Regions from separate parts of the Bacillus infantis NRRL B-14911 genome, predicted to be linked through region 1. Evidence: riboswitches for the same ligand, from Rfam matches in the RefSeq annotation. Region 1 holds a riboswitch; each other region holds the start of a gene.
The links. Region 1 has a riboswitch for thiamine pyrophosphate ahead of thiC (phosphomethylpyrimidine synthase ThiC). Riboswitches for the same ligand answer to the same signal wherever they lie in the genome.
Positions count from the first base shown of each region.

Region 2: another riboswitch for thiamine pyrophosphate. It lies ahead of N288_RS07640 (ABC transporter substrate-binding protein); the one in region 1 lies ahead of thiC (phosphomethylpyrimidine synthase ThiC).
Region 3: another riboswitch for thiamine pyrophosphate. It lies ahead of thiW (energy coupling factor transporter S component ThiW); the one in region 1 lies ahead of thiC (phosphomethylpyrimidine synthase ThiC).

Region 1 is NC_022524.1:1,210,992-1,218,056, reverse strand. Features, by position in the region: gene N288_RS06335 (AAA family ATPase) at 1-676, opposite strand, end outside; gene N288_RS06330 (metallophosphoesterase family protein) at 706-1,926, opposite strand; gene N288_RS06325 (hypothetical protein) at 2,068-2,262, shown strand; gene thiC (phosphomethylpyrimidine synthase ThiC) at 2,485-4,248, opposite strand; TPP riboswitch at 4,301-4,401, opposite strand; TPP riboswitch at 4,620-4,735, opposite strand; gene N288_RS06315 (LysE family transporter) at 4,915-5,547, shown strand; gene N288_RS06310 (ABC transporter permease) at 5,820-7,065, opposite strand, start outside.
Region 2 is NC_022524.1:1,485,243-1,492,307, reverse strand. Features, by position in the region: gene N288_RS07650 (YkvA family protein) at 1-245, shown strand, start outside; gene N288_RS07645 (cell wall hydrolase) at 268-906, opposite strand; TPP riboswitch at 1,143-1,251, shown strand; gene N288_RS07640 (ABC transporter substrate-binding protein) at 1,414-2,412, shown strand; gene N288_RS07635 (thiamine-binding protein) at 2,424-2,714, shown strand; gene N288_RS07630 (ABC transporter permease) at 2,711-3,475, shown strand; gene N288_RS07625 (ABC transporter ATP-binding protein) at 3,472-4,218, shown strand; gene N288_RS07620 (TatD family hydrolase) at 4,215-4,985, shown strand; gene N288_RS07615 (hypothetical protein) at 5,161-5,919, shown strand; gene N288_RS07610 (carbohydrate ABC transporter permease) at 6,647-7,065, opposite strand, start outside.
Region 3 is NC_022524.1:2,705,405-2,712,469, forward strand. Features, by position in the region: gene N288_RS13710 (acyl-CoA reductase) at 1-667, opposite strand, end outside; gene N288_RS13715 (LuxE/PaaK family acyltransferase) at 630-1,733, opposite strand; gene N288_RS13720 (solute carrier family 23 protein) at 1,696-3,051, opposite strand; gene thiW (energy coupling factor transporter S component ThiW) at 3,017-3,568, opposite strand; TPP riboswitch at 3,647-3,757, opposite strand; TPP riboswitch at 3,994-4,104, opposite strand; gene N288_RS13730 (DedA family protein) at 4,161-4,766, opposite strand; gene N288_RS13735 (hypothetical protein) at 4,989-5,255, shown strand; gene N288_RS13740 (manganese catalase) at 5,330-6,175, opposite strand; gene asnA (aspartate--ammonia ligase) at 6,391-7,065, shown strand, end outside.

The DNA.
Region 1 (7,065 bases):
TGCGCAGGCTTTCAATCCTCGCGGCAGCAGCCTTCCGCTCAGCCGCCATGGCCCAATATTGTCCGTTTTTCTGTTCTGCTTTTTTAAGATCAGCATGCAGCTGCTTCAGTTTTTTCAGCTGGTCATTCAAAACAGGGATTTTCCCGCCCGGCCTAAAAAGCCCTTCCATTTCTTTCTGTATTTTGTTTTCTGCAGCTGCCAGACGATCAGACCCTATAGCACCGGCGGAAAAAAGGAATTTGCTCAGCTCTTCATTTTTCATGGAGTGGACATTCTGCAGCCCATGGAGATTGAATGAAAAAATGGCCTGGAAAAGCGTTTTATCTACATGTGAAAGGAGTTCGCCAAGGAGCTCTTCCCCTCCTCGTTCCCCAGTCTCCATCACCACACTTACATCTCCTGCTGATTTTCCTTTTACCCGCTCGATGACTGCTTTTCCCCTTCCAGGGAAGGAAGCTGTGATCCTGCCTCCGTATTTCGCCCCAAATTTCGGTTCATATCTGAGCTCAGCCTGCTGCCTGGAGGGAAAGCCAAACAGGATGCTGTGTATAAAAGACATGATGGTAGATTTGCCTGCTTCATTTTCGCCAAAGAAGACCTGGAAATCTCCAATGCCGGAATAGACAGCATCTTCAAGTTTGCCGTAGCCGTATATATGGATTTCAAGTATTTTCATAGAGCTGTTCCCCTTCCCTGCGCTGCCTTTCAGTCATTTTTGTAAAGGAGCCCCAGCAGCATCTCTTCCGCTTCTTTTAAAAGCACTGCCTTTTCCCCCTCCTCCATACTTTCTGCATACCTTCTTGCCAGCGGGTGGCTGTAAAGGCTTCCCAAGCTTTCTTCAAAATCTTCAAACCCGTCCGCAGCAGCAAACAGCCCGCTGAAAAAATCTGCTTTTTCCCTCAGCTGATTTCTGTCCCAGCTCTGCTGCTCTTCGGCTATAACTGCGCTCACCCATACAAATGGCATATTCCCTACCTCTTCCTCTTGAAGGAGTGAGAGCAGTTCACCCCCGGCCACAGCATTCATATCCTGCGGACTGAGTGATGCCCCCTCCAGGAAAAGTTCAAGAATGACACCGCCATTCTTCCGCTCTTCTTCAACAGCTTGAAGGCACCTGCTGTAGACCTCATCAAATGCTGATAGTCCGCTGATATCGACTGTTCTCTGCTCCCAGCGGAAGCTGTGGCATTGAAGAAATTCAAAATCTGCCCCTGCTTCATTCAGTGTGACATGGTAGCAGCCTTTCGCCCCGCTTTCCTTCCGGCTGCGCCCCTGAGTATTTCCCGGATAGATGACCGGCGGCTCAGCATTCAGAACCATTCTTTTATGGATATGGCCCAGAGCCCAGTAGTCGTATTCCTTATCCAGCAGCTCTTTTAAAATAAACGGGGCATAGCGGCCATGGCCGGTCTCCCCTTCAAGGCTGCCATGCAGGATGCCGATATGGAAGTCCGACATTCCCCGAACCGGATACTGGCTGATCATCCTCTCGGAAACATGCCTCCTCGGGTAGCTGAAGCCATGCAGGCTGACCGTTGTCCCATTTGGTGCTGTATAGCTTTCCTCACTTGGCTGGTGAGGGAAAATATGTACATTGTCCGGCAGACTGATGTGGGACCAGGTGCCCTCAAAATGGTCATGATTTCCATGGACTGCGTAAACAGGTATATTCTTTTCCGCAAGGCGGTTCATTTCCTTTCGCAGCCTTGCCTGTGCCTTTATGCTCCTGTCTTCACCGTCAAACAGATCTCCTGCCAGAATGACAAAGTCCACCTTCCTTGCAAGGGCAGCATCCACTATATTTTTCAGAGCGGCAAATGTGCTTTCTTTAATTTTATCGAATAAATCATCCTGCAGGCTGGAAAGCCCGAGCATAGGGCTGTCCAGATGCAGGTCTGCTGCATGAATAAATGTAATTTCCTTCATAATGTTCCCTTTCAGCGCTTTTCTCCTATTTTATCACCTGGAAAAAGCGAATGCACGTTCCTCTACAAAAAGTTATCAGGCTTTGAACCTTTTGCATCTTCGGAGAGTATAAGAAGCAAATAACATTAGGAGTGATTACCCTTGTATAAAAATCCTCAATCGGCACTTATTAGACTCAAATATATTTCTGCCGGCCTGTTTCTTTTGTTCATCATCATTTCGGCTCTGACAGGAAGCTGGAAGTTCACGGCTGCTGCTGCATGGAGCATCGGCATTGTTTATCTGCCTACTTACGGCAGCATACAAAGGCAAATGGAAAAACAGTCCAGCGAATAGACAAAGGCCTGCCGGGATATCCTGGCAAGCCTTTGTCTTATTCAATAGTGGACCGATTCGCTCTTGCGGCATTTTGTGCAGGTCCTGTATCCATCTGCCTCATAATAGATATGGGAGCAGCTTCTCTGTATCTCTGAAATTTGCTTTTCCAGCCCCCGGATCTTTTGCTGCATATTGAGGATCTGCTCTTCCATTTTCCAAACTTCAGTATTTCTTCTATGTTCAATAGATGGATGAGCCACGGCTGGCAAACTCCCCGGCTTTTTGCTCCATTGTATCCTCAATTGCCTCTGAAACGGTTTTCCCCTGACCTTTGGCCATCTGGCGGATATCCTTGGAAATGCGCATAGAACAAAATTTAGGGCCGCACATAGAACAGAAATGGGCGGTTTTTGCCCCCTCGGCCGGCAGGGTTTCATCATGGTATGCCCGCGCCCGTTCAGGATCCAGGGATAAATTGAACTGGTCGTTCCACCTGAAATCGAACCTGGCCTTTGACAATGCATCGTCCCGAACCTGGGCACCGGGATGGCCTTTGGCTAGATCTGCGGCATGAGCTGCAATTTTATAAGCAATGACCCCTTCCCTGACATCGTTTTTATCCGGAAGCCCAAGATGCTCCTTTGGCGTTACATAGCAAAGCATACTAGTGCCAAACCATCCGATCATCGCTGCTCCTATTGCGGATGTAATATGATCATATCCCGGGGCTATATCTGTCGTCAGTGGGCCAAGCGTATAAAATGGCGCCTCCTTGCAAATTTCCATCTGCTTATCTACATTTTCTTTGATCTTATGCATCGGAACATGCCCCGGCCCCTCGATCATCACCTGGACATCATGCTTCCAGGCTATTTCAGTTAACTCTCCGAGCGTTTCTAGCTCCGCAAATTGAGCCTCATCATTCGCATCTGCTATAGAACCCGGACGCAGCCCATCTCCGAGAGAGATGGAAATATCGTAAGCTTTTAAAATTTCACAGATTTCCTCAAAATGCGTATACAGGAAATTCTCTTTATGATGCTGGAGGCACCATTGGGCCATGATCGACCCTCCCCTGGATACAATACCTGTCGTCCTTTCGGCAGTCAGCTGAATATAGCGGAGCAGCACCCCTGCATGGATTGTAAAATAATCCACTCCCTGTTCAGCCTGCTCTATCAAGGTATCCCTGTATATGTCCCAGGTCAGATCCCCGGCAATCCCCTTCACCTTTTCAAGTGCCTGATAAATCGGTACAGTCCCAACAGGAACTGGAGAATTGCGGATGACCCATTCACGGGTTTCATGGATGTTCTTCCCGGTCGAAAGATCCATAATCGTATCTGCCCCCCAGTGCACTGCCCAGGTCATTTTTTCCACTTCTTCCGCGATGGAGGAAGAAACAGCCGAATTGCCGATATTCGCATTGACCTTCACATGAAAATGGCGGCCGATGATCATCGGTTCCGCCTCCGGGTGATTGATATTGGCAGGAATGATCGCCCTTCCGCTTGCCACCTCGCTCCTGACGAATTCAGGATCCAGATTTTCCCTGATGGCGATGAACTCCATTTCAGGTGTAATGATCCCTTTCCGGGCATAATGCAGCTGAGTCACATTCCTGCCCTCTTTTGCCTTGAGAGGGAAGGGGGCTTTATTCGGGAAAATGTCTGCATAAGAAACTTCGGTCCCGGCCCGAAGCCCGTTATCCTCCGGCTTCTGCACTCTGCCTTGATAAGCTTCCGCATCCTTCCGCTCCTCAATCCAGCCTTCCCTTACCCGGGGCAAACCTTTCGTTATATCTATCTCAAAATCAGGATCAGAATAAGGGCCGCTCGTGTCATATACACAAACAGGCGGATTGTCCTCTGTTCCAATAGCAGTCCTCGAGCTTTCCTGGATTATTTCCCTGACCGGGACCTTTATATCGTCCCTGATGCCGTTTACATATACTTTCCGGCTTCCTGAAAAAAACAGTCTATTCATTTGATATAAATCTTTCATACTTCTTCCTCCTCCATCTTTGTGCCTCAGGGCAGTTTTTTACGGAGGAAGCAGGCCATGCCGGCTGCTTCCCTACGCTGACATTAATCAGATCAGGTTCCAAGGGTTTAGGATTTTCCTTTCTCAGCCTGTAAAGCTCCCCCAGCAGTGAATAAAATCTAATAGAAACTTTCTTGCATTTTTCAAAATAAAAACATCAAGTTATCTGCACACTATTTTTTCATGCGTTTATTTTTTCACAGCAAAAACCCCCCTTGCATATTGCACCGGGGGCATGCCAGGCCAAAAAATGGCATACAGCTGCCGCATCTTTCTTCTGCAGAAGCTAAAAAGCGGACTCCTGCAAAAGGAGTCCGCGTATGTATGACAAATAAAAGCCATCTACACTTCCCTCCGCTGGTACGAACCAGATCAGGTATAAAAGGGTCAAAGACTAAAAACGGGTCTTACTCTCAGCCGGCCTCTACCGGCACCCCCAGTGCCAAAATATGCTATTTTCATAAGCTACTATACCATATGCCGACCAGGAAGAGAACAGACTAATTTCATATTATTCCAAAAACACAAAGCTGGAGATTTTAAGATTTGCGGTCCTACCCTCTGTGTTTGCTGCATAAAATTGTACTAGTCCTTCCGGGCTAATCCTTGAATAGGCGAGTGATATCATTGAGCATTGGAATATACATCAGCTATATCGTTTTAGGACTTTCACTGGCGGCGCCGATCGGCCCTGTCAATGCTGTCAGGCTGGAAAAGGGGCTGAAAAACGGATTTTGGCACGCATGGATTGTCGGCGCGGGATCGATGATCGCTGACGGGGTTTATATGCTGATCGTCTATCTCGGACTCGTGCAATTCCTTGACTCCCCTATGATTCAAACCTTCCTGTGGCTGTTCGGCGGTTTTATTCTTCTTTATTCCGGAATCGAAGGCATGATGAATGCCAATAAAATATCTGTCACTTACATACGGAGCAAAGAATCGCTGTTCAAATGCTTTTTCACCGGATTCATCATGTCGGTTTCAAGCCCGCTGTCGATTTTGTTTTGGCTGGGGATTTACGGATCGGTTTTGGCCAAAACTGCGTCCTCCTTTGGGACAGGCCAGCTTCTTGTCTACAGCCTCATGATTTTTATCGGACTGGGCCTTTGGGACATTTTTGTGGCAGGCCTGACGAGCGGATTCAGGCGGTTCCTGACCTCAAAAGCGATCATCATCATCAGCATGCTTTCCGGACTGTCGCTTATTCTTTTCGGAATCTATTTTGGATATCAGGGGATTGCTTCTTTGTTTGGATAAAAAAACAGACAAACCTGATATAAATCGGGTTTGTCTGCAGTCATTATTTTTTAGAACATTGGAACAGCGGCATTAAGTATTTAAGCCTGTTGATTGGAGTGCAAGGCACGCAGACTCCTGCGGGAGATAGCGGCAAGGCTGAGACCCCGCAAGAGCTTGCTCTGAGGAGGCTCAGCGTCGCCCCGCGGAAAGCGGAGTGCCTGGAACGCAAATCAACAGCCCCATTTATAGGCGGAAATTATTCATTAAGCTTGCCAGGGCTGATTGACCGCCTATTTATTTTTAGACAGCTGCAAAGCTTTTTTTATATCCTTGAAGGAATTGGATTTTCCGTACATGAGCACTCCGCCCTTGTATACCCTTGCTCCAAATATTGAGAGCAGCAGGATGGACACAACCAGGATCCCAATCCCCGCTATCGGCTCCCAGACCGGCAGGGTGAGCATTCCTACTCTCATGAACATCAGCATCGGGGTAAAGAACGGGATATAGGAGCTGATGGTCACAAATGCTTTTTCCGGCTGTGACAGCCCGATGATCGCGATCATAAAGCCGGCTACAACGAGCATGGTCATCGGCATGATCATCTGCTGGACATCCTCGATCCTGCTGACAAGCGAGCCCAGGAAAGCTGCAAGTGTGGCATACAGGAGATAGCCGAGAATAAAGAACACTACAGCATACATGATAGTGGCTGCCGGAATATCGCCGAATCCGAAGAATTCAAAGAAGCCTCCCTGCATCGACTCAAGATTCCGCTTGACGAAAAAGTAGCCTACCAGCAGCAGCACCGACAGCTGCGTCAGGCTAAGCAAGGCGATCCCGAGAATTTTGGCGAACATCTGCTTGATGGGTGAAACGCTTGAAATCAGGATTTCCATCACACGCGAAGATTTTTCCGTAGCTACTTCCATCGCAATCATGCTTGAATACATGATGACAGCAAAATAGATGATGAACAGCAGCACATAAACAAGGCCCCTTGCCTGTGTCAGCTCTTCTTCTGTTTTGGCATTCTCCTCCAGCGCATCCCTTTGGAACTGGACAGGCTCATAGAGACTGGCAAGCTCAGCATCAGAAAGATTGATTTTTGAGGCTGCGATCCCGGTCTTTACCTGCTGAAGGGCTCCCTCCAACTCACCTGATACCGATGTATCCGCCAGGCTGAGGGATTTGTATTCGGCAGCAGGAAGCTCTTCGGAATCGGCTGAGAGAGTAAGCAGCCCTGCATAATCGCCATCCTTCACTTTTGCCTCGCCATCGTCTGCCGAACCGCTGAACTCTTCAAGCTTCAGGGTGCTGCCTGCTGTATTCAGCTGCTGCTGGAGAGGATTCAGGAGATTGCCTGTTTCATCGATTACAGCCACCTTTACCTCATCATCTCCACTGTCGAACGTTTCAATGATCTGCTGCATATTTGTAAGGCCGATGATCAGCAGCAGCGTGACAATCGTTGTAATAATGAATGATTTCGTCTTCAGTTTGCTCCAGTATGTGTGGAATAGGATAATCCAGAAA
Region 2 (7,065 bases), 270 kb from region 1:
GACAGTATAGGGACATTTCTGCAAAAACAGCTGTTACGGTCATTGCTGGCATTCTCTATTTTGTGTCTCCCCTGGATCTTGTCCCCGACTTTCTTGCCGGAATCGGCATATTGGATGATGCCGCAATCATCGGCTTTATCATCAAGCAAATCGCCAATGAGCTTGAAAGATTTAAGCTATGGAGAGAAACACAGCCAGACAATATTATAGATATGGAAGAAGACAGCAAAAAAACTCTTGTATAGCAACAAGAGTTTTTTCTTTATTCTATTTCGCAAACCGGTGGTTGCCGATTTCTTTTGTAACGGCCCTTGTGCGGAGCCATTTGCTGTTAGTCTGGTCAGGATTAAAGAAAAACAGGGACTCACCGTCTTTTCTTTCTTCAGTCAATGCCTCCTGGACTGCTTTCTGTGAATCCTTCCCTGCCGGTTTATTGATCATCCCATTGTCCACAGGCTCAAATTGCCTGTCTTCGTAAATAACTTCTTTGACTGTGTCCGGAAATTTTTCGTCCTTCATTCTATTGAGGACCACTTCAGCCACAGCGACTTTTCCGGCATGCGGCTCACCTTTTGCCTCCGCATGCACAAGCCTTGCCAAAAGATCTTTTTCTCCTTTAGATAAGCTGACCTTTTGTTCTGTTATCCGCTTCTTTTTCTTTGGAGCAGACGGAATGATGAGCTTATCTCCGGCAAATATCTTTTCATCCTTTTTATAATTAGCCTTCTGTATATCCTCTGCAGCCACACCAAATTGCCTGCTGAGCTTCGAAAGGCTATCCTCTTCTTTTACAGTATATATATCGACATTATCAATCGTCTTGGCAAATGCTTGTTTTCCGGGATTTTGGACAATCTGGAATGAGATCAGCATGAATGCAGCAATCATTAAGGCAAGATATTTCATGTCTTCTCCTCCATTCAATCTTTTTTCAACATTCCTTACCCTATCACAGATAAAGATTCAGTTCCAAACTTAATTCTTTCCATGGCAGCACAGGGATATATAGGGATAACTCCGAATTTTCCGGAAGAAAGCTGTTTCAATGCCATTGCAGAGAATATCTGTTATAATGGACCATGATTCCCGGATGAATGCGGGAGCTCTGAACGGACCGGCTGCTTTATGCGGCTGTAAATAGGAGAGAATTGTGGGGGAACCGGGCACGGTTGAGACTTTATTTTTACAATAAAGGACCCTTTGAACCTGATCTGGAGAGATGCCAGCGTAGGAAACATATTCTTAATTGATGAATGTTTTTTATTGCGCACGGGTTCTGAAATCCGGGCGCTTTTTTGTTTGCATCGGGATATAAAGGAACAGCACCTCCGCCCGCGGTTGTCCAGAATTAGTTTATGCCATTAACCGGCGGTCTTTTTGGAATAATATCAGAAACAGCATGGAGGATTGATCATGAAGAAATGGCTCAGCGCATTGTGCACTGTCTGCCTGCTTGCCGGCTGCACCGGAGGACAGACTGGTCAGGAAGAAAGACAAGCTGATAAAGGGCAGGACCTGGAAAAGATAACGGTTGTCCTTGACTGGACACCAAATACTAATCACACTGGACTTTACGCTGCCAAAGCAAAGAATTTTTTCAAAGAAAATGGCCTTGATGCAGAAATCATCATGCCTGGTGACGCTGGAGCAGACCAGCTGGTTGCTTCCGGTAAGGCCGACTTTGGCGTCAGCTATCAGGAAAGTATTACACAGGCACGGGTTCAGGGTGTCCCGCTTGTGTCGGTAGCCGCCGTCATACAGCATAATACGTCCGGCTTTGCTTCTCCTGCAGCAAAAAATATCGACTCGCCAAAGGATTTTGCCGGGAAAAAATATGGAGGCTGGGGATCGCCTGTTGAGGAATCTGTTATCGCCTCATTAATGAAGCAGGAAAATGCAGATGTCTCTGATGTTTCCTTTGTTAACATGGGGGATGCCGATTTCTTTACAGCTGTTAAAAGGGATATCGATTTTGCCTGGATTTATTATGGGTGGACTGGCGTCGAGGCGGAGCTTCGCGGAGAAGATCTGAATATGGTCTACCTTACCGACTATTCCGATAAACTCGATTATTATACACCTGTTCTGGCTACAAATGAGAAAATGATCAAAAATAGTCCTGATACTGTCAGAGCCTTTGTAAAAGCAGCATCACAGGGCTATCAGTTTGCAATCAAGAATCCGGAAGAAGCTGCTGATATCCTGCTTGAGGCTGCACCTGATTTAGACGCCGAGCTGGTCAAGAAAAGCCAGGAATGGCTGTCTCCAAAATATCAGGATGATGCAGAACAATGGGGAGAACAGAGTATAGAGGTTTGGGAAAACTATGCCCAATGGATGTATGAAAATAAACTGCTGGACAGCGAGCTGGACGCTGAAAAAGCTTTTACCAATGAATTTTTGCCAGAATAGGAGGAACCATAATGGCCAGTACACTGATCAGCATTCAGATTATACCTAAAACAAAAAACGGGGAAGATGTTATTCCATATGTAGATGAAGCAATTAAAATCATTGCAGAATCCGGAGTGAAATACGAGGTCCATCCACTGGAGACAACGATGGAAGGCGAGCTTGAAGAGCTATTCCGGATCATCGCAAGGATGAATGAAAGAATGATTGCAATGGGAAGCAAAAATGTGATTTCTCAAGTCAAAATTCTGTTTCAGCCTGATGGGATCACGATGGATGACCTGACGGATAAATACAAATGAAGAAAGTGGCTGTAAAAGGATGGAAGCCGGCAGCGGTTCTCCTCCTTTTGTTCATTCTCTGGGAAGCAGCAGTAAGGCTGGCAGAAGTCCCTGCCTGGCTCCTGCCGCCGCCCTCTGACATCATGGCTGAATCTGTGGAAAGCTGGGCCCGTTTTTCCGGCCACCTGGCGTCAACTGTGCTATTATCACTGGCCGGCTTTGCACTGGGGACTGTTTTCGGGCTCACCGCGGCCATCATCCTTCACCGTCTGCCGGCTGTAAGGGAATCTGTTTACCCGCTGCTGATACTATCCCAGAATGTCCCTGTCATCGTCCTTGCCCCTCTCCTTGTCATCTGGTTCGGGTTTGGGCTGCTGCCGAAATTTATTGTCATTATTCTTGTCTGTTTTTTTCCAATCACTGTGGCAGCTTTGGACGGTTTCAGGCAGGTTCCAGCCGAGCTTAAGCATTATATGGCCATGTCAGGAGCCACCAAAAGGCAGCTGTTCTGGAAGCTGGAATGGCCCGGCTCCCTGCCCTCGCTATTTTCAGGGCTGAAAATCTCGGCCACCTACAGTGTTATGGGCGCTGTCATCTCAGAATGGCTCGGTTCGGAAAAAGGGATAGGCGTTTTTATGACTCTCGCCTCCTCCTCCTTCCGGACAGACCGTGTTTTTGTAGCCATATTTGCCATTATGATACTAAGCCTGATTTTCTTCGGAGCAATCCTTTTGGCAGAGAGCCTGCTTTTAAAATGGAATAAAAAGGAGCAGATAAAATGAATCTCCTGCACCTGGATAATATATCAAAATCTTTTGGGGAACAGATGGTCCTTAATAACTTAAGCCTTGAAGTTAATGAAGGTGAATTCGTCTCCCTTCTCGGGCCTTCGGGAAGCGGAAAAAGCACCATTTTCAATCTGATTGGGGGACTGCTTCTACCCGATGAAGGAAGCATCCAGATGAACGGCCAATCGATCAATGGCCAAAAAGGTTTCATGAGTTATATGCCGCAGACCCCTTCCCTTCTTCCGTGGAGGACAGTTTTGCAAAATGTCCTTCTGGGACAGGAACTGACAGGCAGAACAGATAAGGAAAAAGCCATGGAAATGATACATAAAGCAGGGCTCGGGCAGTATGCGCATGCCTATCCGCATGAATTATCCGGCGGAATGAAGCAGCGCGCTTCCTTCATCAGGGCGCTGCTCAGCCCGCAGGAGCTTCTTTGCCTGGATGAGCCCTTTTCAGCGCTGGATGAACTGACGCGGCTTGATATGCAGAAGTGGCTCCTGACCATTTGGGAAGAGCAGCGGCCGGCCATCATCTTTATCACTCATAATATAGAAGAAGCTCTTTTTCTGTCAGATCGCATCATCGTCTTATCAGAAAAGCCGGCCCATACAGCAGCGGAATTTACGGTGCCTTTTTCCCGGCCAAGAAGAGAAGAACTGTTCCTGGAAGAGGAATTTCTGGAATGGAAAAGAAAGGTCCATCATTCGCTGCGGCCAAAGAGGGAAAAAGGATGAACAAGATTATTGACAGCCATATCCACCTGGACCGCTATGCAGATCAGGATATTGCTAATATTTGCAGCATACAGGAGCTCGAATCACTCATAACTGTCTCGTGGGATCTCAGCTCCTGCAAAAAGAACCTGCTCCTTGCAGAGAGGTTTTCAAAGGTAAAGCCGGCTTTTGGGTACCATCCGGAACAGGTCCCCCCTCCTGAAGCAGAACTTGCTGATCTGATAGGCTGGATGGGGGATCATAAAGAAAATATGATAGCCATCGGAGAGGTCGGCCTTCCATACTATTTAAGACAAGAACAGGGTGCTTCCTTTATAGGCCTGGAACCTTATCTTGAAATACTGGAGCTGTTTGTCCAGAAAGCAAAGGAGTGGCAGCTCCCCGTCATCCTCCATAGCATCTATGAAGATGCAGAGATAGTATGCAGCCTGCTTGAAAAGTATTCTATTGAAAAAGCCCATTTTCATTGGTTCAAAGGCTCAGCTCTTACGGCTGAACGAATGGCCGCCAATGGCTATTTCATCTCAGTGACTCCTGATGTATTGTACGAAGGGGAAATTCAATCTCTGGTAAAAGACTATCCAATCAGGCAGGTGATGGCAGAAACAGACGGTCCCTGGCCATTCGAAGGGCCTTTCAATAAACAAATGACTTCACCACTCATGATCCATCGTTCAGCAGCTAAAATCGCTGAAATCAAAAAAATGGCATTGCCGGAGGTATATACGCTCCTGCTGACTAATACCAGGGATTTTTATAGAATATGAGAAGCACTCTGTTTACGCAGGGTGCTTTTTGTTGGTAAAACAGGAATGGGATATTAAAAGACACATCTGATCTCTTTAGTAGTATAGAACCATTTTTCCTTTAATAAATTTTCCCCATATCTCCAAATGGAAATATAAGGTACAGTAAAAGAAAAACTTATTGGAGGACTGCTGAATGAAAAAATATGGTCTGATTCTGCTTATCATCCTGTTTTCTTTTTCCACCTCTGCTTTTGCCCAGCCGGAAACTGCCAGCCTGATTCCCTCTGAAGAACAATTTCTTAAGCTCGTAAAGAAGACAGAAGAGTATAAGGACTTTAAAGATGACTTTCTCTCAAACGATCCTTATATCCTGAATCCGCTTAAAGACGAAAAAGACCAGCAGTATGGCTGGATTGTCCAGTATGAGATTAAATATAAGGAAGAAGCTTCACTTGCCGCAGGCGGTGCAGCCACTGTCAGTTTCTCCTCCATCCTTACGTTTGCTTATGACAGCATCAATGATGATATGCAGGCTTATATTATCGACTATAGCAGCATTCTCAAAGATCAAGCTATCTATCTTGAAGAACTCTCCACCGGCACCACCACTGCAATTGATGTGTCTGAGACAGATTTATACGCAGAACTTGCCGTGCAGACGGAGGAAAAAGCAGAAAGCATGGTCAGTTCAGCGGGGCTGCAAAGCGGGAATCCTGCAGGTGAAGAAGGTGTGAACGGAAGCAACTATCTTTGCTGGCAATGTACAAGCTATACCAATGGGAGCGTTTCTCTTCCATGTGCCAATTTGGTCGGCAGCTACTGTTCATCGGGCTCACAATATTCAGTCGGCAGGCTGCTGTGCGCCGGCAAAACAATCATTGATTGCTATGTGCCCAAGGATAAGGTTTGTGTAAAAGGCGTCTGGAAAACCACCTGTCCGGCACCGGCTTAATTGATTATAAAGAAAGAAGGCTTGCCATCCGCGTTAAGTAGCAGTGGCTATATATGCCAGCAGATAAGAAAGTTGGGAAGATGAAGAGTCAGTAACCGGTGACAGAAATATAAGGGGAGTATTTACTGTTAAATTCAGATTAATAGTGTTTTTGGAGAAAATAAGGGAAGTTTCTCCCTCTATGCAAAGTAAAACTACCTGTTTTCACGTCCTTCAAGTCAAATAAGAGGAATTTATCCCTCTATTAAAGCTATTTTTAGTACTATATGCAAAATAAGGGGAATTTGTCCCTCTATAATTTTCAAATAGCATGGAACCTAGTTTCACTGTTTAAGCATGCAAAAGTATAACGGGAAATCCTCGGTTTTTCTACTATTCAGCGTTTGGTGCATAAATTAAATTAGAATAACATATTAAATAGAAAAAGCTTGGGATATCCCAAGCTTTTTCGGTTTGTTAATTCCCCTGTTATTTACGTTACGAAAACGTATCTTATTAGGCCTGTGATTTAAGATTTGTTCCACATTATCTGAACTGCTAATATCCACGGCATGGCTTCTTTCTTTTTGAGCATCTATTCGGCTATTTTACAGCCTGAGACATAGGATGCTGGTCATCCAGACCTTTCCACCGAACGTGGCGTTATTAGTCTGAGGACCTTTTGGGGGCAAACCGTTTCTGCTTTTCTATTTGTAGAGCTCATCCAGCTATAGAGCCTCTGCTTTTCTTACCCCTTACTCCCCGATGCTATATTTGAGCCTTCGATGAAGTGTTTTTGGAAGAAAAAGAACAGCAGGACGACCGGCAGAAGAACGGTTACTGACATGGCCATCAGGTAGTGCCACTGGGTGGATACTGTTCCTTTGAATGTCTGCAGTCCAATCTGCAGAGTATACAGGCTTTCATCATTTATATACAGCAGCGGGCCCAGCAGGTCATTCCATGCTCCATTAAAGGAGAACAGCGCGACTGTAATAAGTGCGGGTTTGGTAAGCGGGAGCATGATATTCCACCAGATCTGCAGATGGCTCGCACCGTCAAGAACCGCCGCTTCAATCAATTCATTCGGGATGCCCATCATGAACTGCCTTAACAGGAAGATGAAAAATGCACTTCCCAGGAAGGCAGGAACGATCAAGGGAAGAT
Region 3 (7,065 bases), 1.5 Mb from region 1:
CTGCGGCCTCTGCAAGATTTTCATCTATTTCTGCCAGGGATTTCAGAAATAAAACCGGCAGGACGGGCTCAGAAAAAGAAGTTTTTCCAAGGTGTGCAGATTTCATGAGAAACCCCATGATCAGGCTCCATAGCTGGACACCAGGAACATTGCCTGAAAACACATGAAAAATCAGATCTGGCCCATAAGCCCGGCTGAGCCCGCCGGACTTTCTTGGCCGGAATTCATCCAGCATTCCCGGAGAATCAAATTCTTCTTCCAGGAAGCGCAAGAGCTCTTTTTTTCGGAATGTCCTCATATACCTTTTCAGCTCCAGCCGGATCATTTCACTGTCATAGCCGGTGACGGCAGGAAGGAGCTTCTCCGCCAATTCTCTCAGATGATAGTCAGGATTCAGCCATAGCCGGACTGCTTCATCAATTGTGCTGACTATGCTTGAAACCGGCAAATCTTTGAGGTATTGGCTGCGTTTTTCCAGTACAGCTTCAATTGTATGTTTCATTTCTTCGCCGCTGAGTTCAGGATATCTAAGCGAGAAAGTTTCTCCTTCCGCGTTATAAATCTTCTCTTTTACAACAGCTGGCTTGATTGATGACGGCAAATGGAAGATATCGACTGTTTCCGCCATCTTACCGGCCGCCCTTTGAGAGAAGCTGGTCGGCTGCAATGGAGCAGCCTCTTGCCTCAGAACCCTTTACTCTCCCGAGCAGCCTGAATCCATGCTCCGTTTTCATACCAAGATCTTCCGTCAGGACGGCCAGGCAGGAATTCCAGTTCGCCAGGTCATAGTGGGCAAGCACTCCCGTCTCTCCTTCTTTTACCGGTTCAAAAGTGGCTGGGTCCAGCACTCTCGTCTTCAGCCAGACCGGCCCGCTCTTATCGGTTATTGCCTGTTTTCCCGCAAACCTTGAATGAATATTCTGGTCATAGATCTGAGAGCTGAGCTCCGTCATGCCGTACATGTTTATCTGCAGATCCTTTTCTATTCCAAAGAAACGTACATAATGTTCAGCCATTTCTTCCGGGCTTATTTCCTTTGCCTGGCCTTTGAACCCGCCGGTATCAAAAATCCTGCTGCCCTCATGCATTAAAAATGACTGATTATTTTCTTTCAAAAAATCAAAAAAATGAACATAAGCATATGTTGCCCCCATGATCAGTACAGGTTCTCCCCTTTCTGACATCATGCCGAGCGACTCTGCTGCTCTCTGAAAGTCAAGGCCTTCTCCATTGTGAAAGAAGCGGCTGTACTCATTGCCGTAATAAAAGACAGCATTGGTAAGGTAGCGGGAAAGGGAAGAGTTTTTGTTATACTCATCTGATGGTGACAGTACAAAAATGGCCATCTTTTCCCGGTCAGGCAGTACAAAGTTTTTGAAAGGGCCTTTCATGGAGAGATCCCACAAGGATAAATCCGGATGAAAGTTCTTACCCTTAGCATCAGGATTGGTCGTCCCACTGGTCATAAAGACTGCCTCCGCCTCTTCAGCCGGTTCGCAGGTTAGTGTCAGATCTTTAAAACCATGAACCGGCATAGGGGGAATTTCTTCCCATGTGTGCACTGTAAAGGGAGTCTTCCTTTTAGCCTGGCAAAAGTTTTTATAAAATAAGTTATTCTCATACTGATAGCTGAAAAGTTTAAGCGCCAGTCTGCCAAACCTCTCATCAGAATCTTTCCCTGCTTCGATAAAATCTTTAATTTCCGCTATCAAACTGATCGATTCTTTTTTCATCACTTGCCGCTCCTTTCTTAAACAGATTTGGGAGATTGACTAAAGACAGCTGAAGAAAGATGCTAGTGAATGCTCCGATTAAGATGCTGTTCGTCAGGAATGTCCCTGCTATTCCTGACGCATTCACAGCATATGAAGGCAGTGATATGGCCAGCAGCATGGAAAGCCCGACAATCATATAGTTGATTTGAGTAGCTTCCGCCTTTGCCAGAATCGAGATCCCTGTGAACACCAGCGTTGCGGCAGCCGGCAGGAAGATTCCGCCGACAACCGGGGCCGGCGTCAGAGCCAGGAGTGCGCCCGCTTTAGGCACAAGCCCGAGCACCAGGAAGATGACAGCAGCAGCCATGACCGGGTATCTTGAGCCAACCCCGGTCAAACGCAGCAGGCCGACATTCTGCGCATAAGCTGTCGTCGGAAATCCGCCGATCAACGCTGACACAAAAGAGCCCGCCGACTCTCCCGCAAAACCGCCGCGGATCCTTTTGGCTGTCAGCTCCGTTTTCAGCATCGCAGAGGACGCCTGATAAACGCCCATTGCCTCTATTACAGCCACAAGATACGCAATGAAAAAGGTCAGGAAGGCTGCCCATTCAAATGTAAGTCCATACGGAAGCAACTGTGGAAGGCCAAACCATGCACTTTCCTTGATCATGGCAAAATCAGCTTTTCCCAGCGAAAAAGCAAGTGCATCGCCTGCAATCAAAGCAATCAAAAACGAAAAAGACTTCCAAAGACCTTTTCCGAACAAAGAAAGGCCAAGGACAATCAAAGCTGTTGTTATCGACAGCAGCAGGGTTGATGGACTGGCAAACCCTTCATCACCCGGAGAGCCTCCCAGAAATTCATGCAAAGTGAACCCGGCAAGCGAGATCCCGACTAAGAAAATGACGGTCCCGGAGATGACTGGTGTGAACAGGGCCCTCAAGCGCCCAAGCACCCCGGTTATTGATAAAAGGAACACAATGGCGGCACTCACCAGGATGCCCCCGGTTGCTGCAGCAAGCCCATTCGCCTTGCCGGCTGAAATCATAATTGCATCAAATGCAGCTGACGGTCCCTGAATGATCGGCAGGCGGACCAGCTTTGTCGCCTGTATAAAGGTGACAATACCGGCTGCAATGAAGATGCTGTTCACCATATTAGCCGATAATGCAAATGGCAGTCCGATCATAGCTGCCACAAAGATGGGATCCAGCCAGACATTCGAGACAAAAACGTGCTGGAGCCCATATAAAACGGTTTTTCCCGGCGGAAGCTTTTCTTCCAATCCTATTAATATCTCATCCGTGCTGGATTCTGTTCTTCTTTCGTCCATCTTCATTCTCCTCATCCTTTAAATTGACCTGTTCGAAAATCGGTGTCCGTTTTTTCTTCAGAATGGCCAAAATAATGATTCCCAGTAGGGCTCCGGCAGTCGAACTGAAGATAAAGAGCGGAATAAAGCCGAATAGTGCGGCCTTCTGCCCCATGATCATGGTGGCAAGCGGATATGAAAGGAGCGCACCGATGATGCCGGTGCCAATCACTTCCCCAGTAAAGGCCATCGACAGCTTTTTTGTCCTGCTGTAGAGAAGCGCTGCAAGCAGCGCACCTGCCATGCTCCCTGGAAAAGCAAATACTGAGCCGGTTCCCATTAGATTCCTGAGCAGCGATATACATAACGCCTGTGCCACGGTGTAATAAGGGCCAAGCAATACGGCTGACAGCACATTCAGCAGATGTTGGACCGGGAATACTTTTGTAAAGCCAAGCGGAATATACAGCATGCTGCCTGACAGCGTTCCCACTGCAGCCATCATTGCAGCAGCAGTTAATCTTTGTGTTTTACCCATACAAAAATCCCTCCATGCTAATTTGCACTGAGGGAATGGAGGCGGAGGGGTTAACATGCCGGCTCTTTGCCAGCCGCAGCATAAAATCCCGCACTTCCCTCCGCCGGCATAACCCGGATCAGGTATAAGGGTCAGGGCCGAAAAAGGCCCACTCTCAGCCGGACTCCTCCGGCTCCCCCAGTGCTTTTATGTATTAACTTATCTTGGATATAAGGCTGTTTAGACCTTTAACGGCCTGGCTTAGAGTTTTTAAAATGAAGTGCCGGCCATTTTACCGTTAATTCCTGCTGGTATAGGAATCTATCAAGAAGGAACTGATATAGGCTTCCAATCAATTTTAAGATTACTGCTCTTTTGATCCCCACTAAAAAAGCCCGGTCCCCATATGAAAGAAGGACCAGGCTTTTGCACACATAAAAAAAGTACTGTTGCTCATTCTACTTTCCTACGCTGGCATGATCCAGTTCAGGTCCAAAGGGTTAAAAAACATCGGTTTTCCTCTCAGCCCGCCTGTGCGGACACCCCTAGCAGTCACACAATATCCAATTAAGAATCATCATAACTTTGTTACTGTCAAAAGTAAAGACAATGTTTATTTCTTCCTGCGCCTGATCAAAAAGAAAGCTGCGCCAATAACAGCCGCCGCAATCAGCATATACACCACATTAGAATACATATCCAGATACCCCACTGCCGTTTCCCATGAATCACCAAAGGCCGCTCCAATATTTACAAGGATTGTATTCCAGATCAATGTGCCGATGACTGTAAATAGCAGAAACAGCGGAAAGTTCATTTTTGCCATCCCGGCAGGAATGGAAATCAGGCTTCTTACCAGCGGGATCATCCGGCATATCAGAATTGTCCAATAACCGTAGCGGTCAAACCATCCAAAAGCTTTATCTAAATCAGCCTTTTTCAGGCGGAGTATGCCTCCCCACCTGTCTATCATTCTCTCAAACCTGTTTCGGCTCAGTAAAAGGCCCGCCCCGTATAGCAAAGCAGCGCCCACTGTCGAGCCAAGGGTAGCCGCTGCAATCGTTCCAATAACAGTAATATTTGTTTGTGCCGTCATGAAGCCGCCAAATGTCAATATAATTTCAGACGGGATAGGGGGAAAAATGTTCTCAAGCGCAATCAGCAGGAAAATTCCTGCATATCCGAATTGTTCAATCACATCTTTAATCCAGTTCTCCATAATACCTCCCAAGACGAAAAAGCATATCAGTTAATTAACGTTAAATTCTGTTTCCTCCCCTTCAGGAAAAGGAAATTCCCTATAAGTTCAGGCCATTCAGATGAAATTAGAATAACTCATCCTGAAAAATAATCAAACAATAACTTGCACAAGACCAAAAACAAGAACATTTGTTCTTGAAGTGCATATGTTTTATGGAGACTCTTAATGAGGAGGATGTCCATGAAAGCTATCCCTGATGCTTTTGCCTGCATGGCACGTTATCTTATGGAGGATGATGAAGCATCTGCAGAATTGTGGAATAAAGTACTCCTTGCTGCTAAAAAAAACGGGTTGGGAAATGACGAGGAAGCTATATTGCCTGCTGCTGTAGAATCATTAAGGGTACTGATGAGGAAAATGAAATCATCCCAGCCTGCAAAAAGTCCTGCCGCTTATTTTTACGTTGTCATAGATCGCAAGCTAAAGCTGCTGAAGGTACATTTTTAATTTTGTTAAGAACTTACCTGAGCCGAAAAAAGATCCGCCAGTGATTAGGGGCGGATCTTCTCTTTTATGCGTAATTAAAATTGGGATGGAGGCGGTGTCTGTCCAGACGGCATTGTTCCATGAATATAAATCGGGCCTGGCGCCAAAATTGGTATCTGCCCCATCGGCTCCGGGTTTTCAATATATTCGAACTGCCCCTGTCCATCCATGCTCGGCCCTTTTGCCCATCGGCCTTCTGCACTGTCTGTCCCTTTTGAGCAGTTCATGAACGAATAAGATACTTCCTGCTTTTCCTGCTGGCGGTTGAATGTGCCAGGCACAACCTTGCCGTCCCGTGCTTCAAGCTCTGAGATTGCTGCGAGCCATTGGTTTTGGTGCATAGTGTCACGGGCAATCAGGAAAGACAGCATGTCCCTGACCCCGCGGTCTTCTGTCATTTCATAAAGACGGACCGCCTGAAGGCGTCCTTGTGATTCGGCATTAAGGTTCGCGCGGAAGTCAGCCAGCAGATTCCCGCTTGCCACTGTATAGCGGGCTGTCCAAGGATAGCCCATGCTGTCGTCCGGCTTCGCACCAAGACCGGAAACAATCGCGTGCTGCACGTTCATTCCGCCCATTGCAGCCCTGATGATTGGATCCTGTGCGGCTTCTTCCTGTTCTTTAACAGGCGCATTATCAAGCAGCTGCGCAATCATTGTAGAAAGCATTTCGACATGTGCAATTTCCTCAGTTCCGATATCAAGCAGCATATCGCGGTACTTTTGGTCAGCCCGGCAATTCCATCCCTGGAAAAGGTATTGGATCATAACGCTGATTTCACCGAATTGCCCGCCAAGGATTTCCTGCAGCTTTCTCGCATAGACCGCATCCGGTTTTTCAGGCTTTGCATTGTATTGAAGTTCTTTTACATGGTAAAACATGCTGGTCACCTCTCTTGTCTTTTAGTATCAAGGATAGCTTTACCAATTGGCCGGGAAACATGCTTGCATTTTGACAAATCATACTCTGACATTCATTAAATTGGTACAGGAACAAATGAAATTTCCTGACATAAAGTATGAAGCGGCCTATATACATGGCAAGAAAAGTGAAAACGGAGGTGCCCGTCATGAATAACCGACTGCCTGTCCCTCATTTGTATGCACCTGTAATGAATTTAATTGACACCGAAAAAGCATTGAAAAATGTGAAAGACTGCTTCGAGAAAGAGCTCTCTGAAAGGCTGAACCTTACAAAGGTATCAGCGCCGCTGCTTCTTGAAAGCAGGACCGGCATCAATGATAATCTTAATGGGGTCGAGAGGATGGCCACAATTGAGGCCAAAGACCTCGCGGAAACTTTAGAAGTTGTCCAGTCACTGGCAAAGTGGAAAAGAATGGCCCTTGCCCGGTACGGTTTTTCAGAAGGAGAAGGCTTGTATACCGACATGCGGGCAATCAGAAAGGACGAAGAGCTCGATCAGCTGCATTCCATTTATGTAGACCAATGGGATTGGGAAAAGGTCATCCCGAAAAATAAAAGAAACAAGCAGACACTTAAGGCTGAAGTAGTTTCCATTTATGAAAGCATAAAGGAAACAGAAAAAAAGCTTTTCTATTCCTGCTCGCATTTGGTGCCAGTTTTGCCAGAACAAATAAGCTTTATTACGTCACAGCAACTCGAAGACATGTTTCCCGATCTCCCTGCAAAACAGCGTGAAGACAGGATAGCAGAAAAGCTTGGTGCCGTCTTCATCATGAATATCGGCGGCTCTCTGCTTTCAGGCAGCAAGCATGACAGCCGTTCCCCGGATTATGATGATTGGAACCTC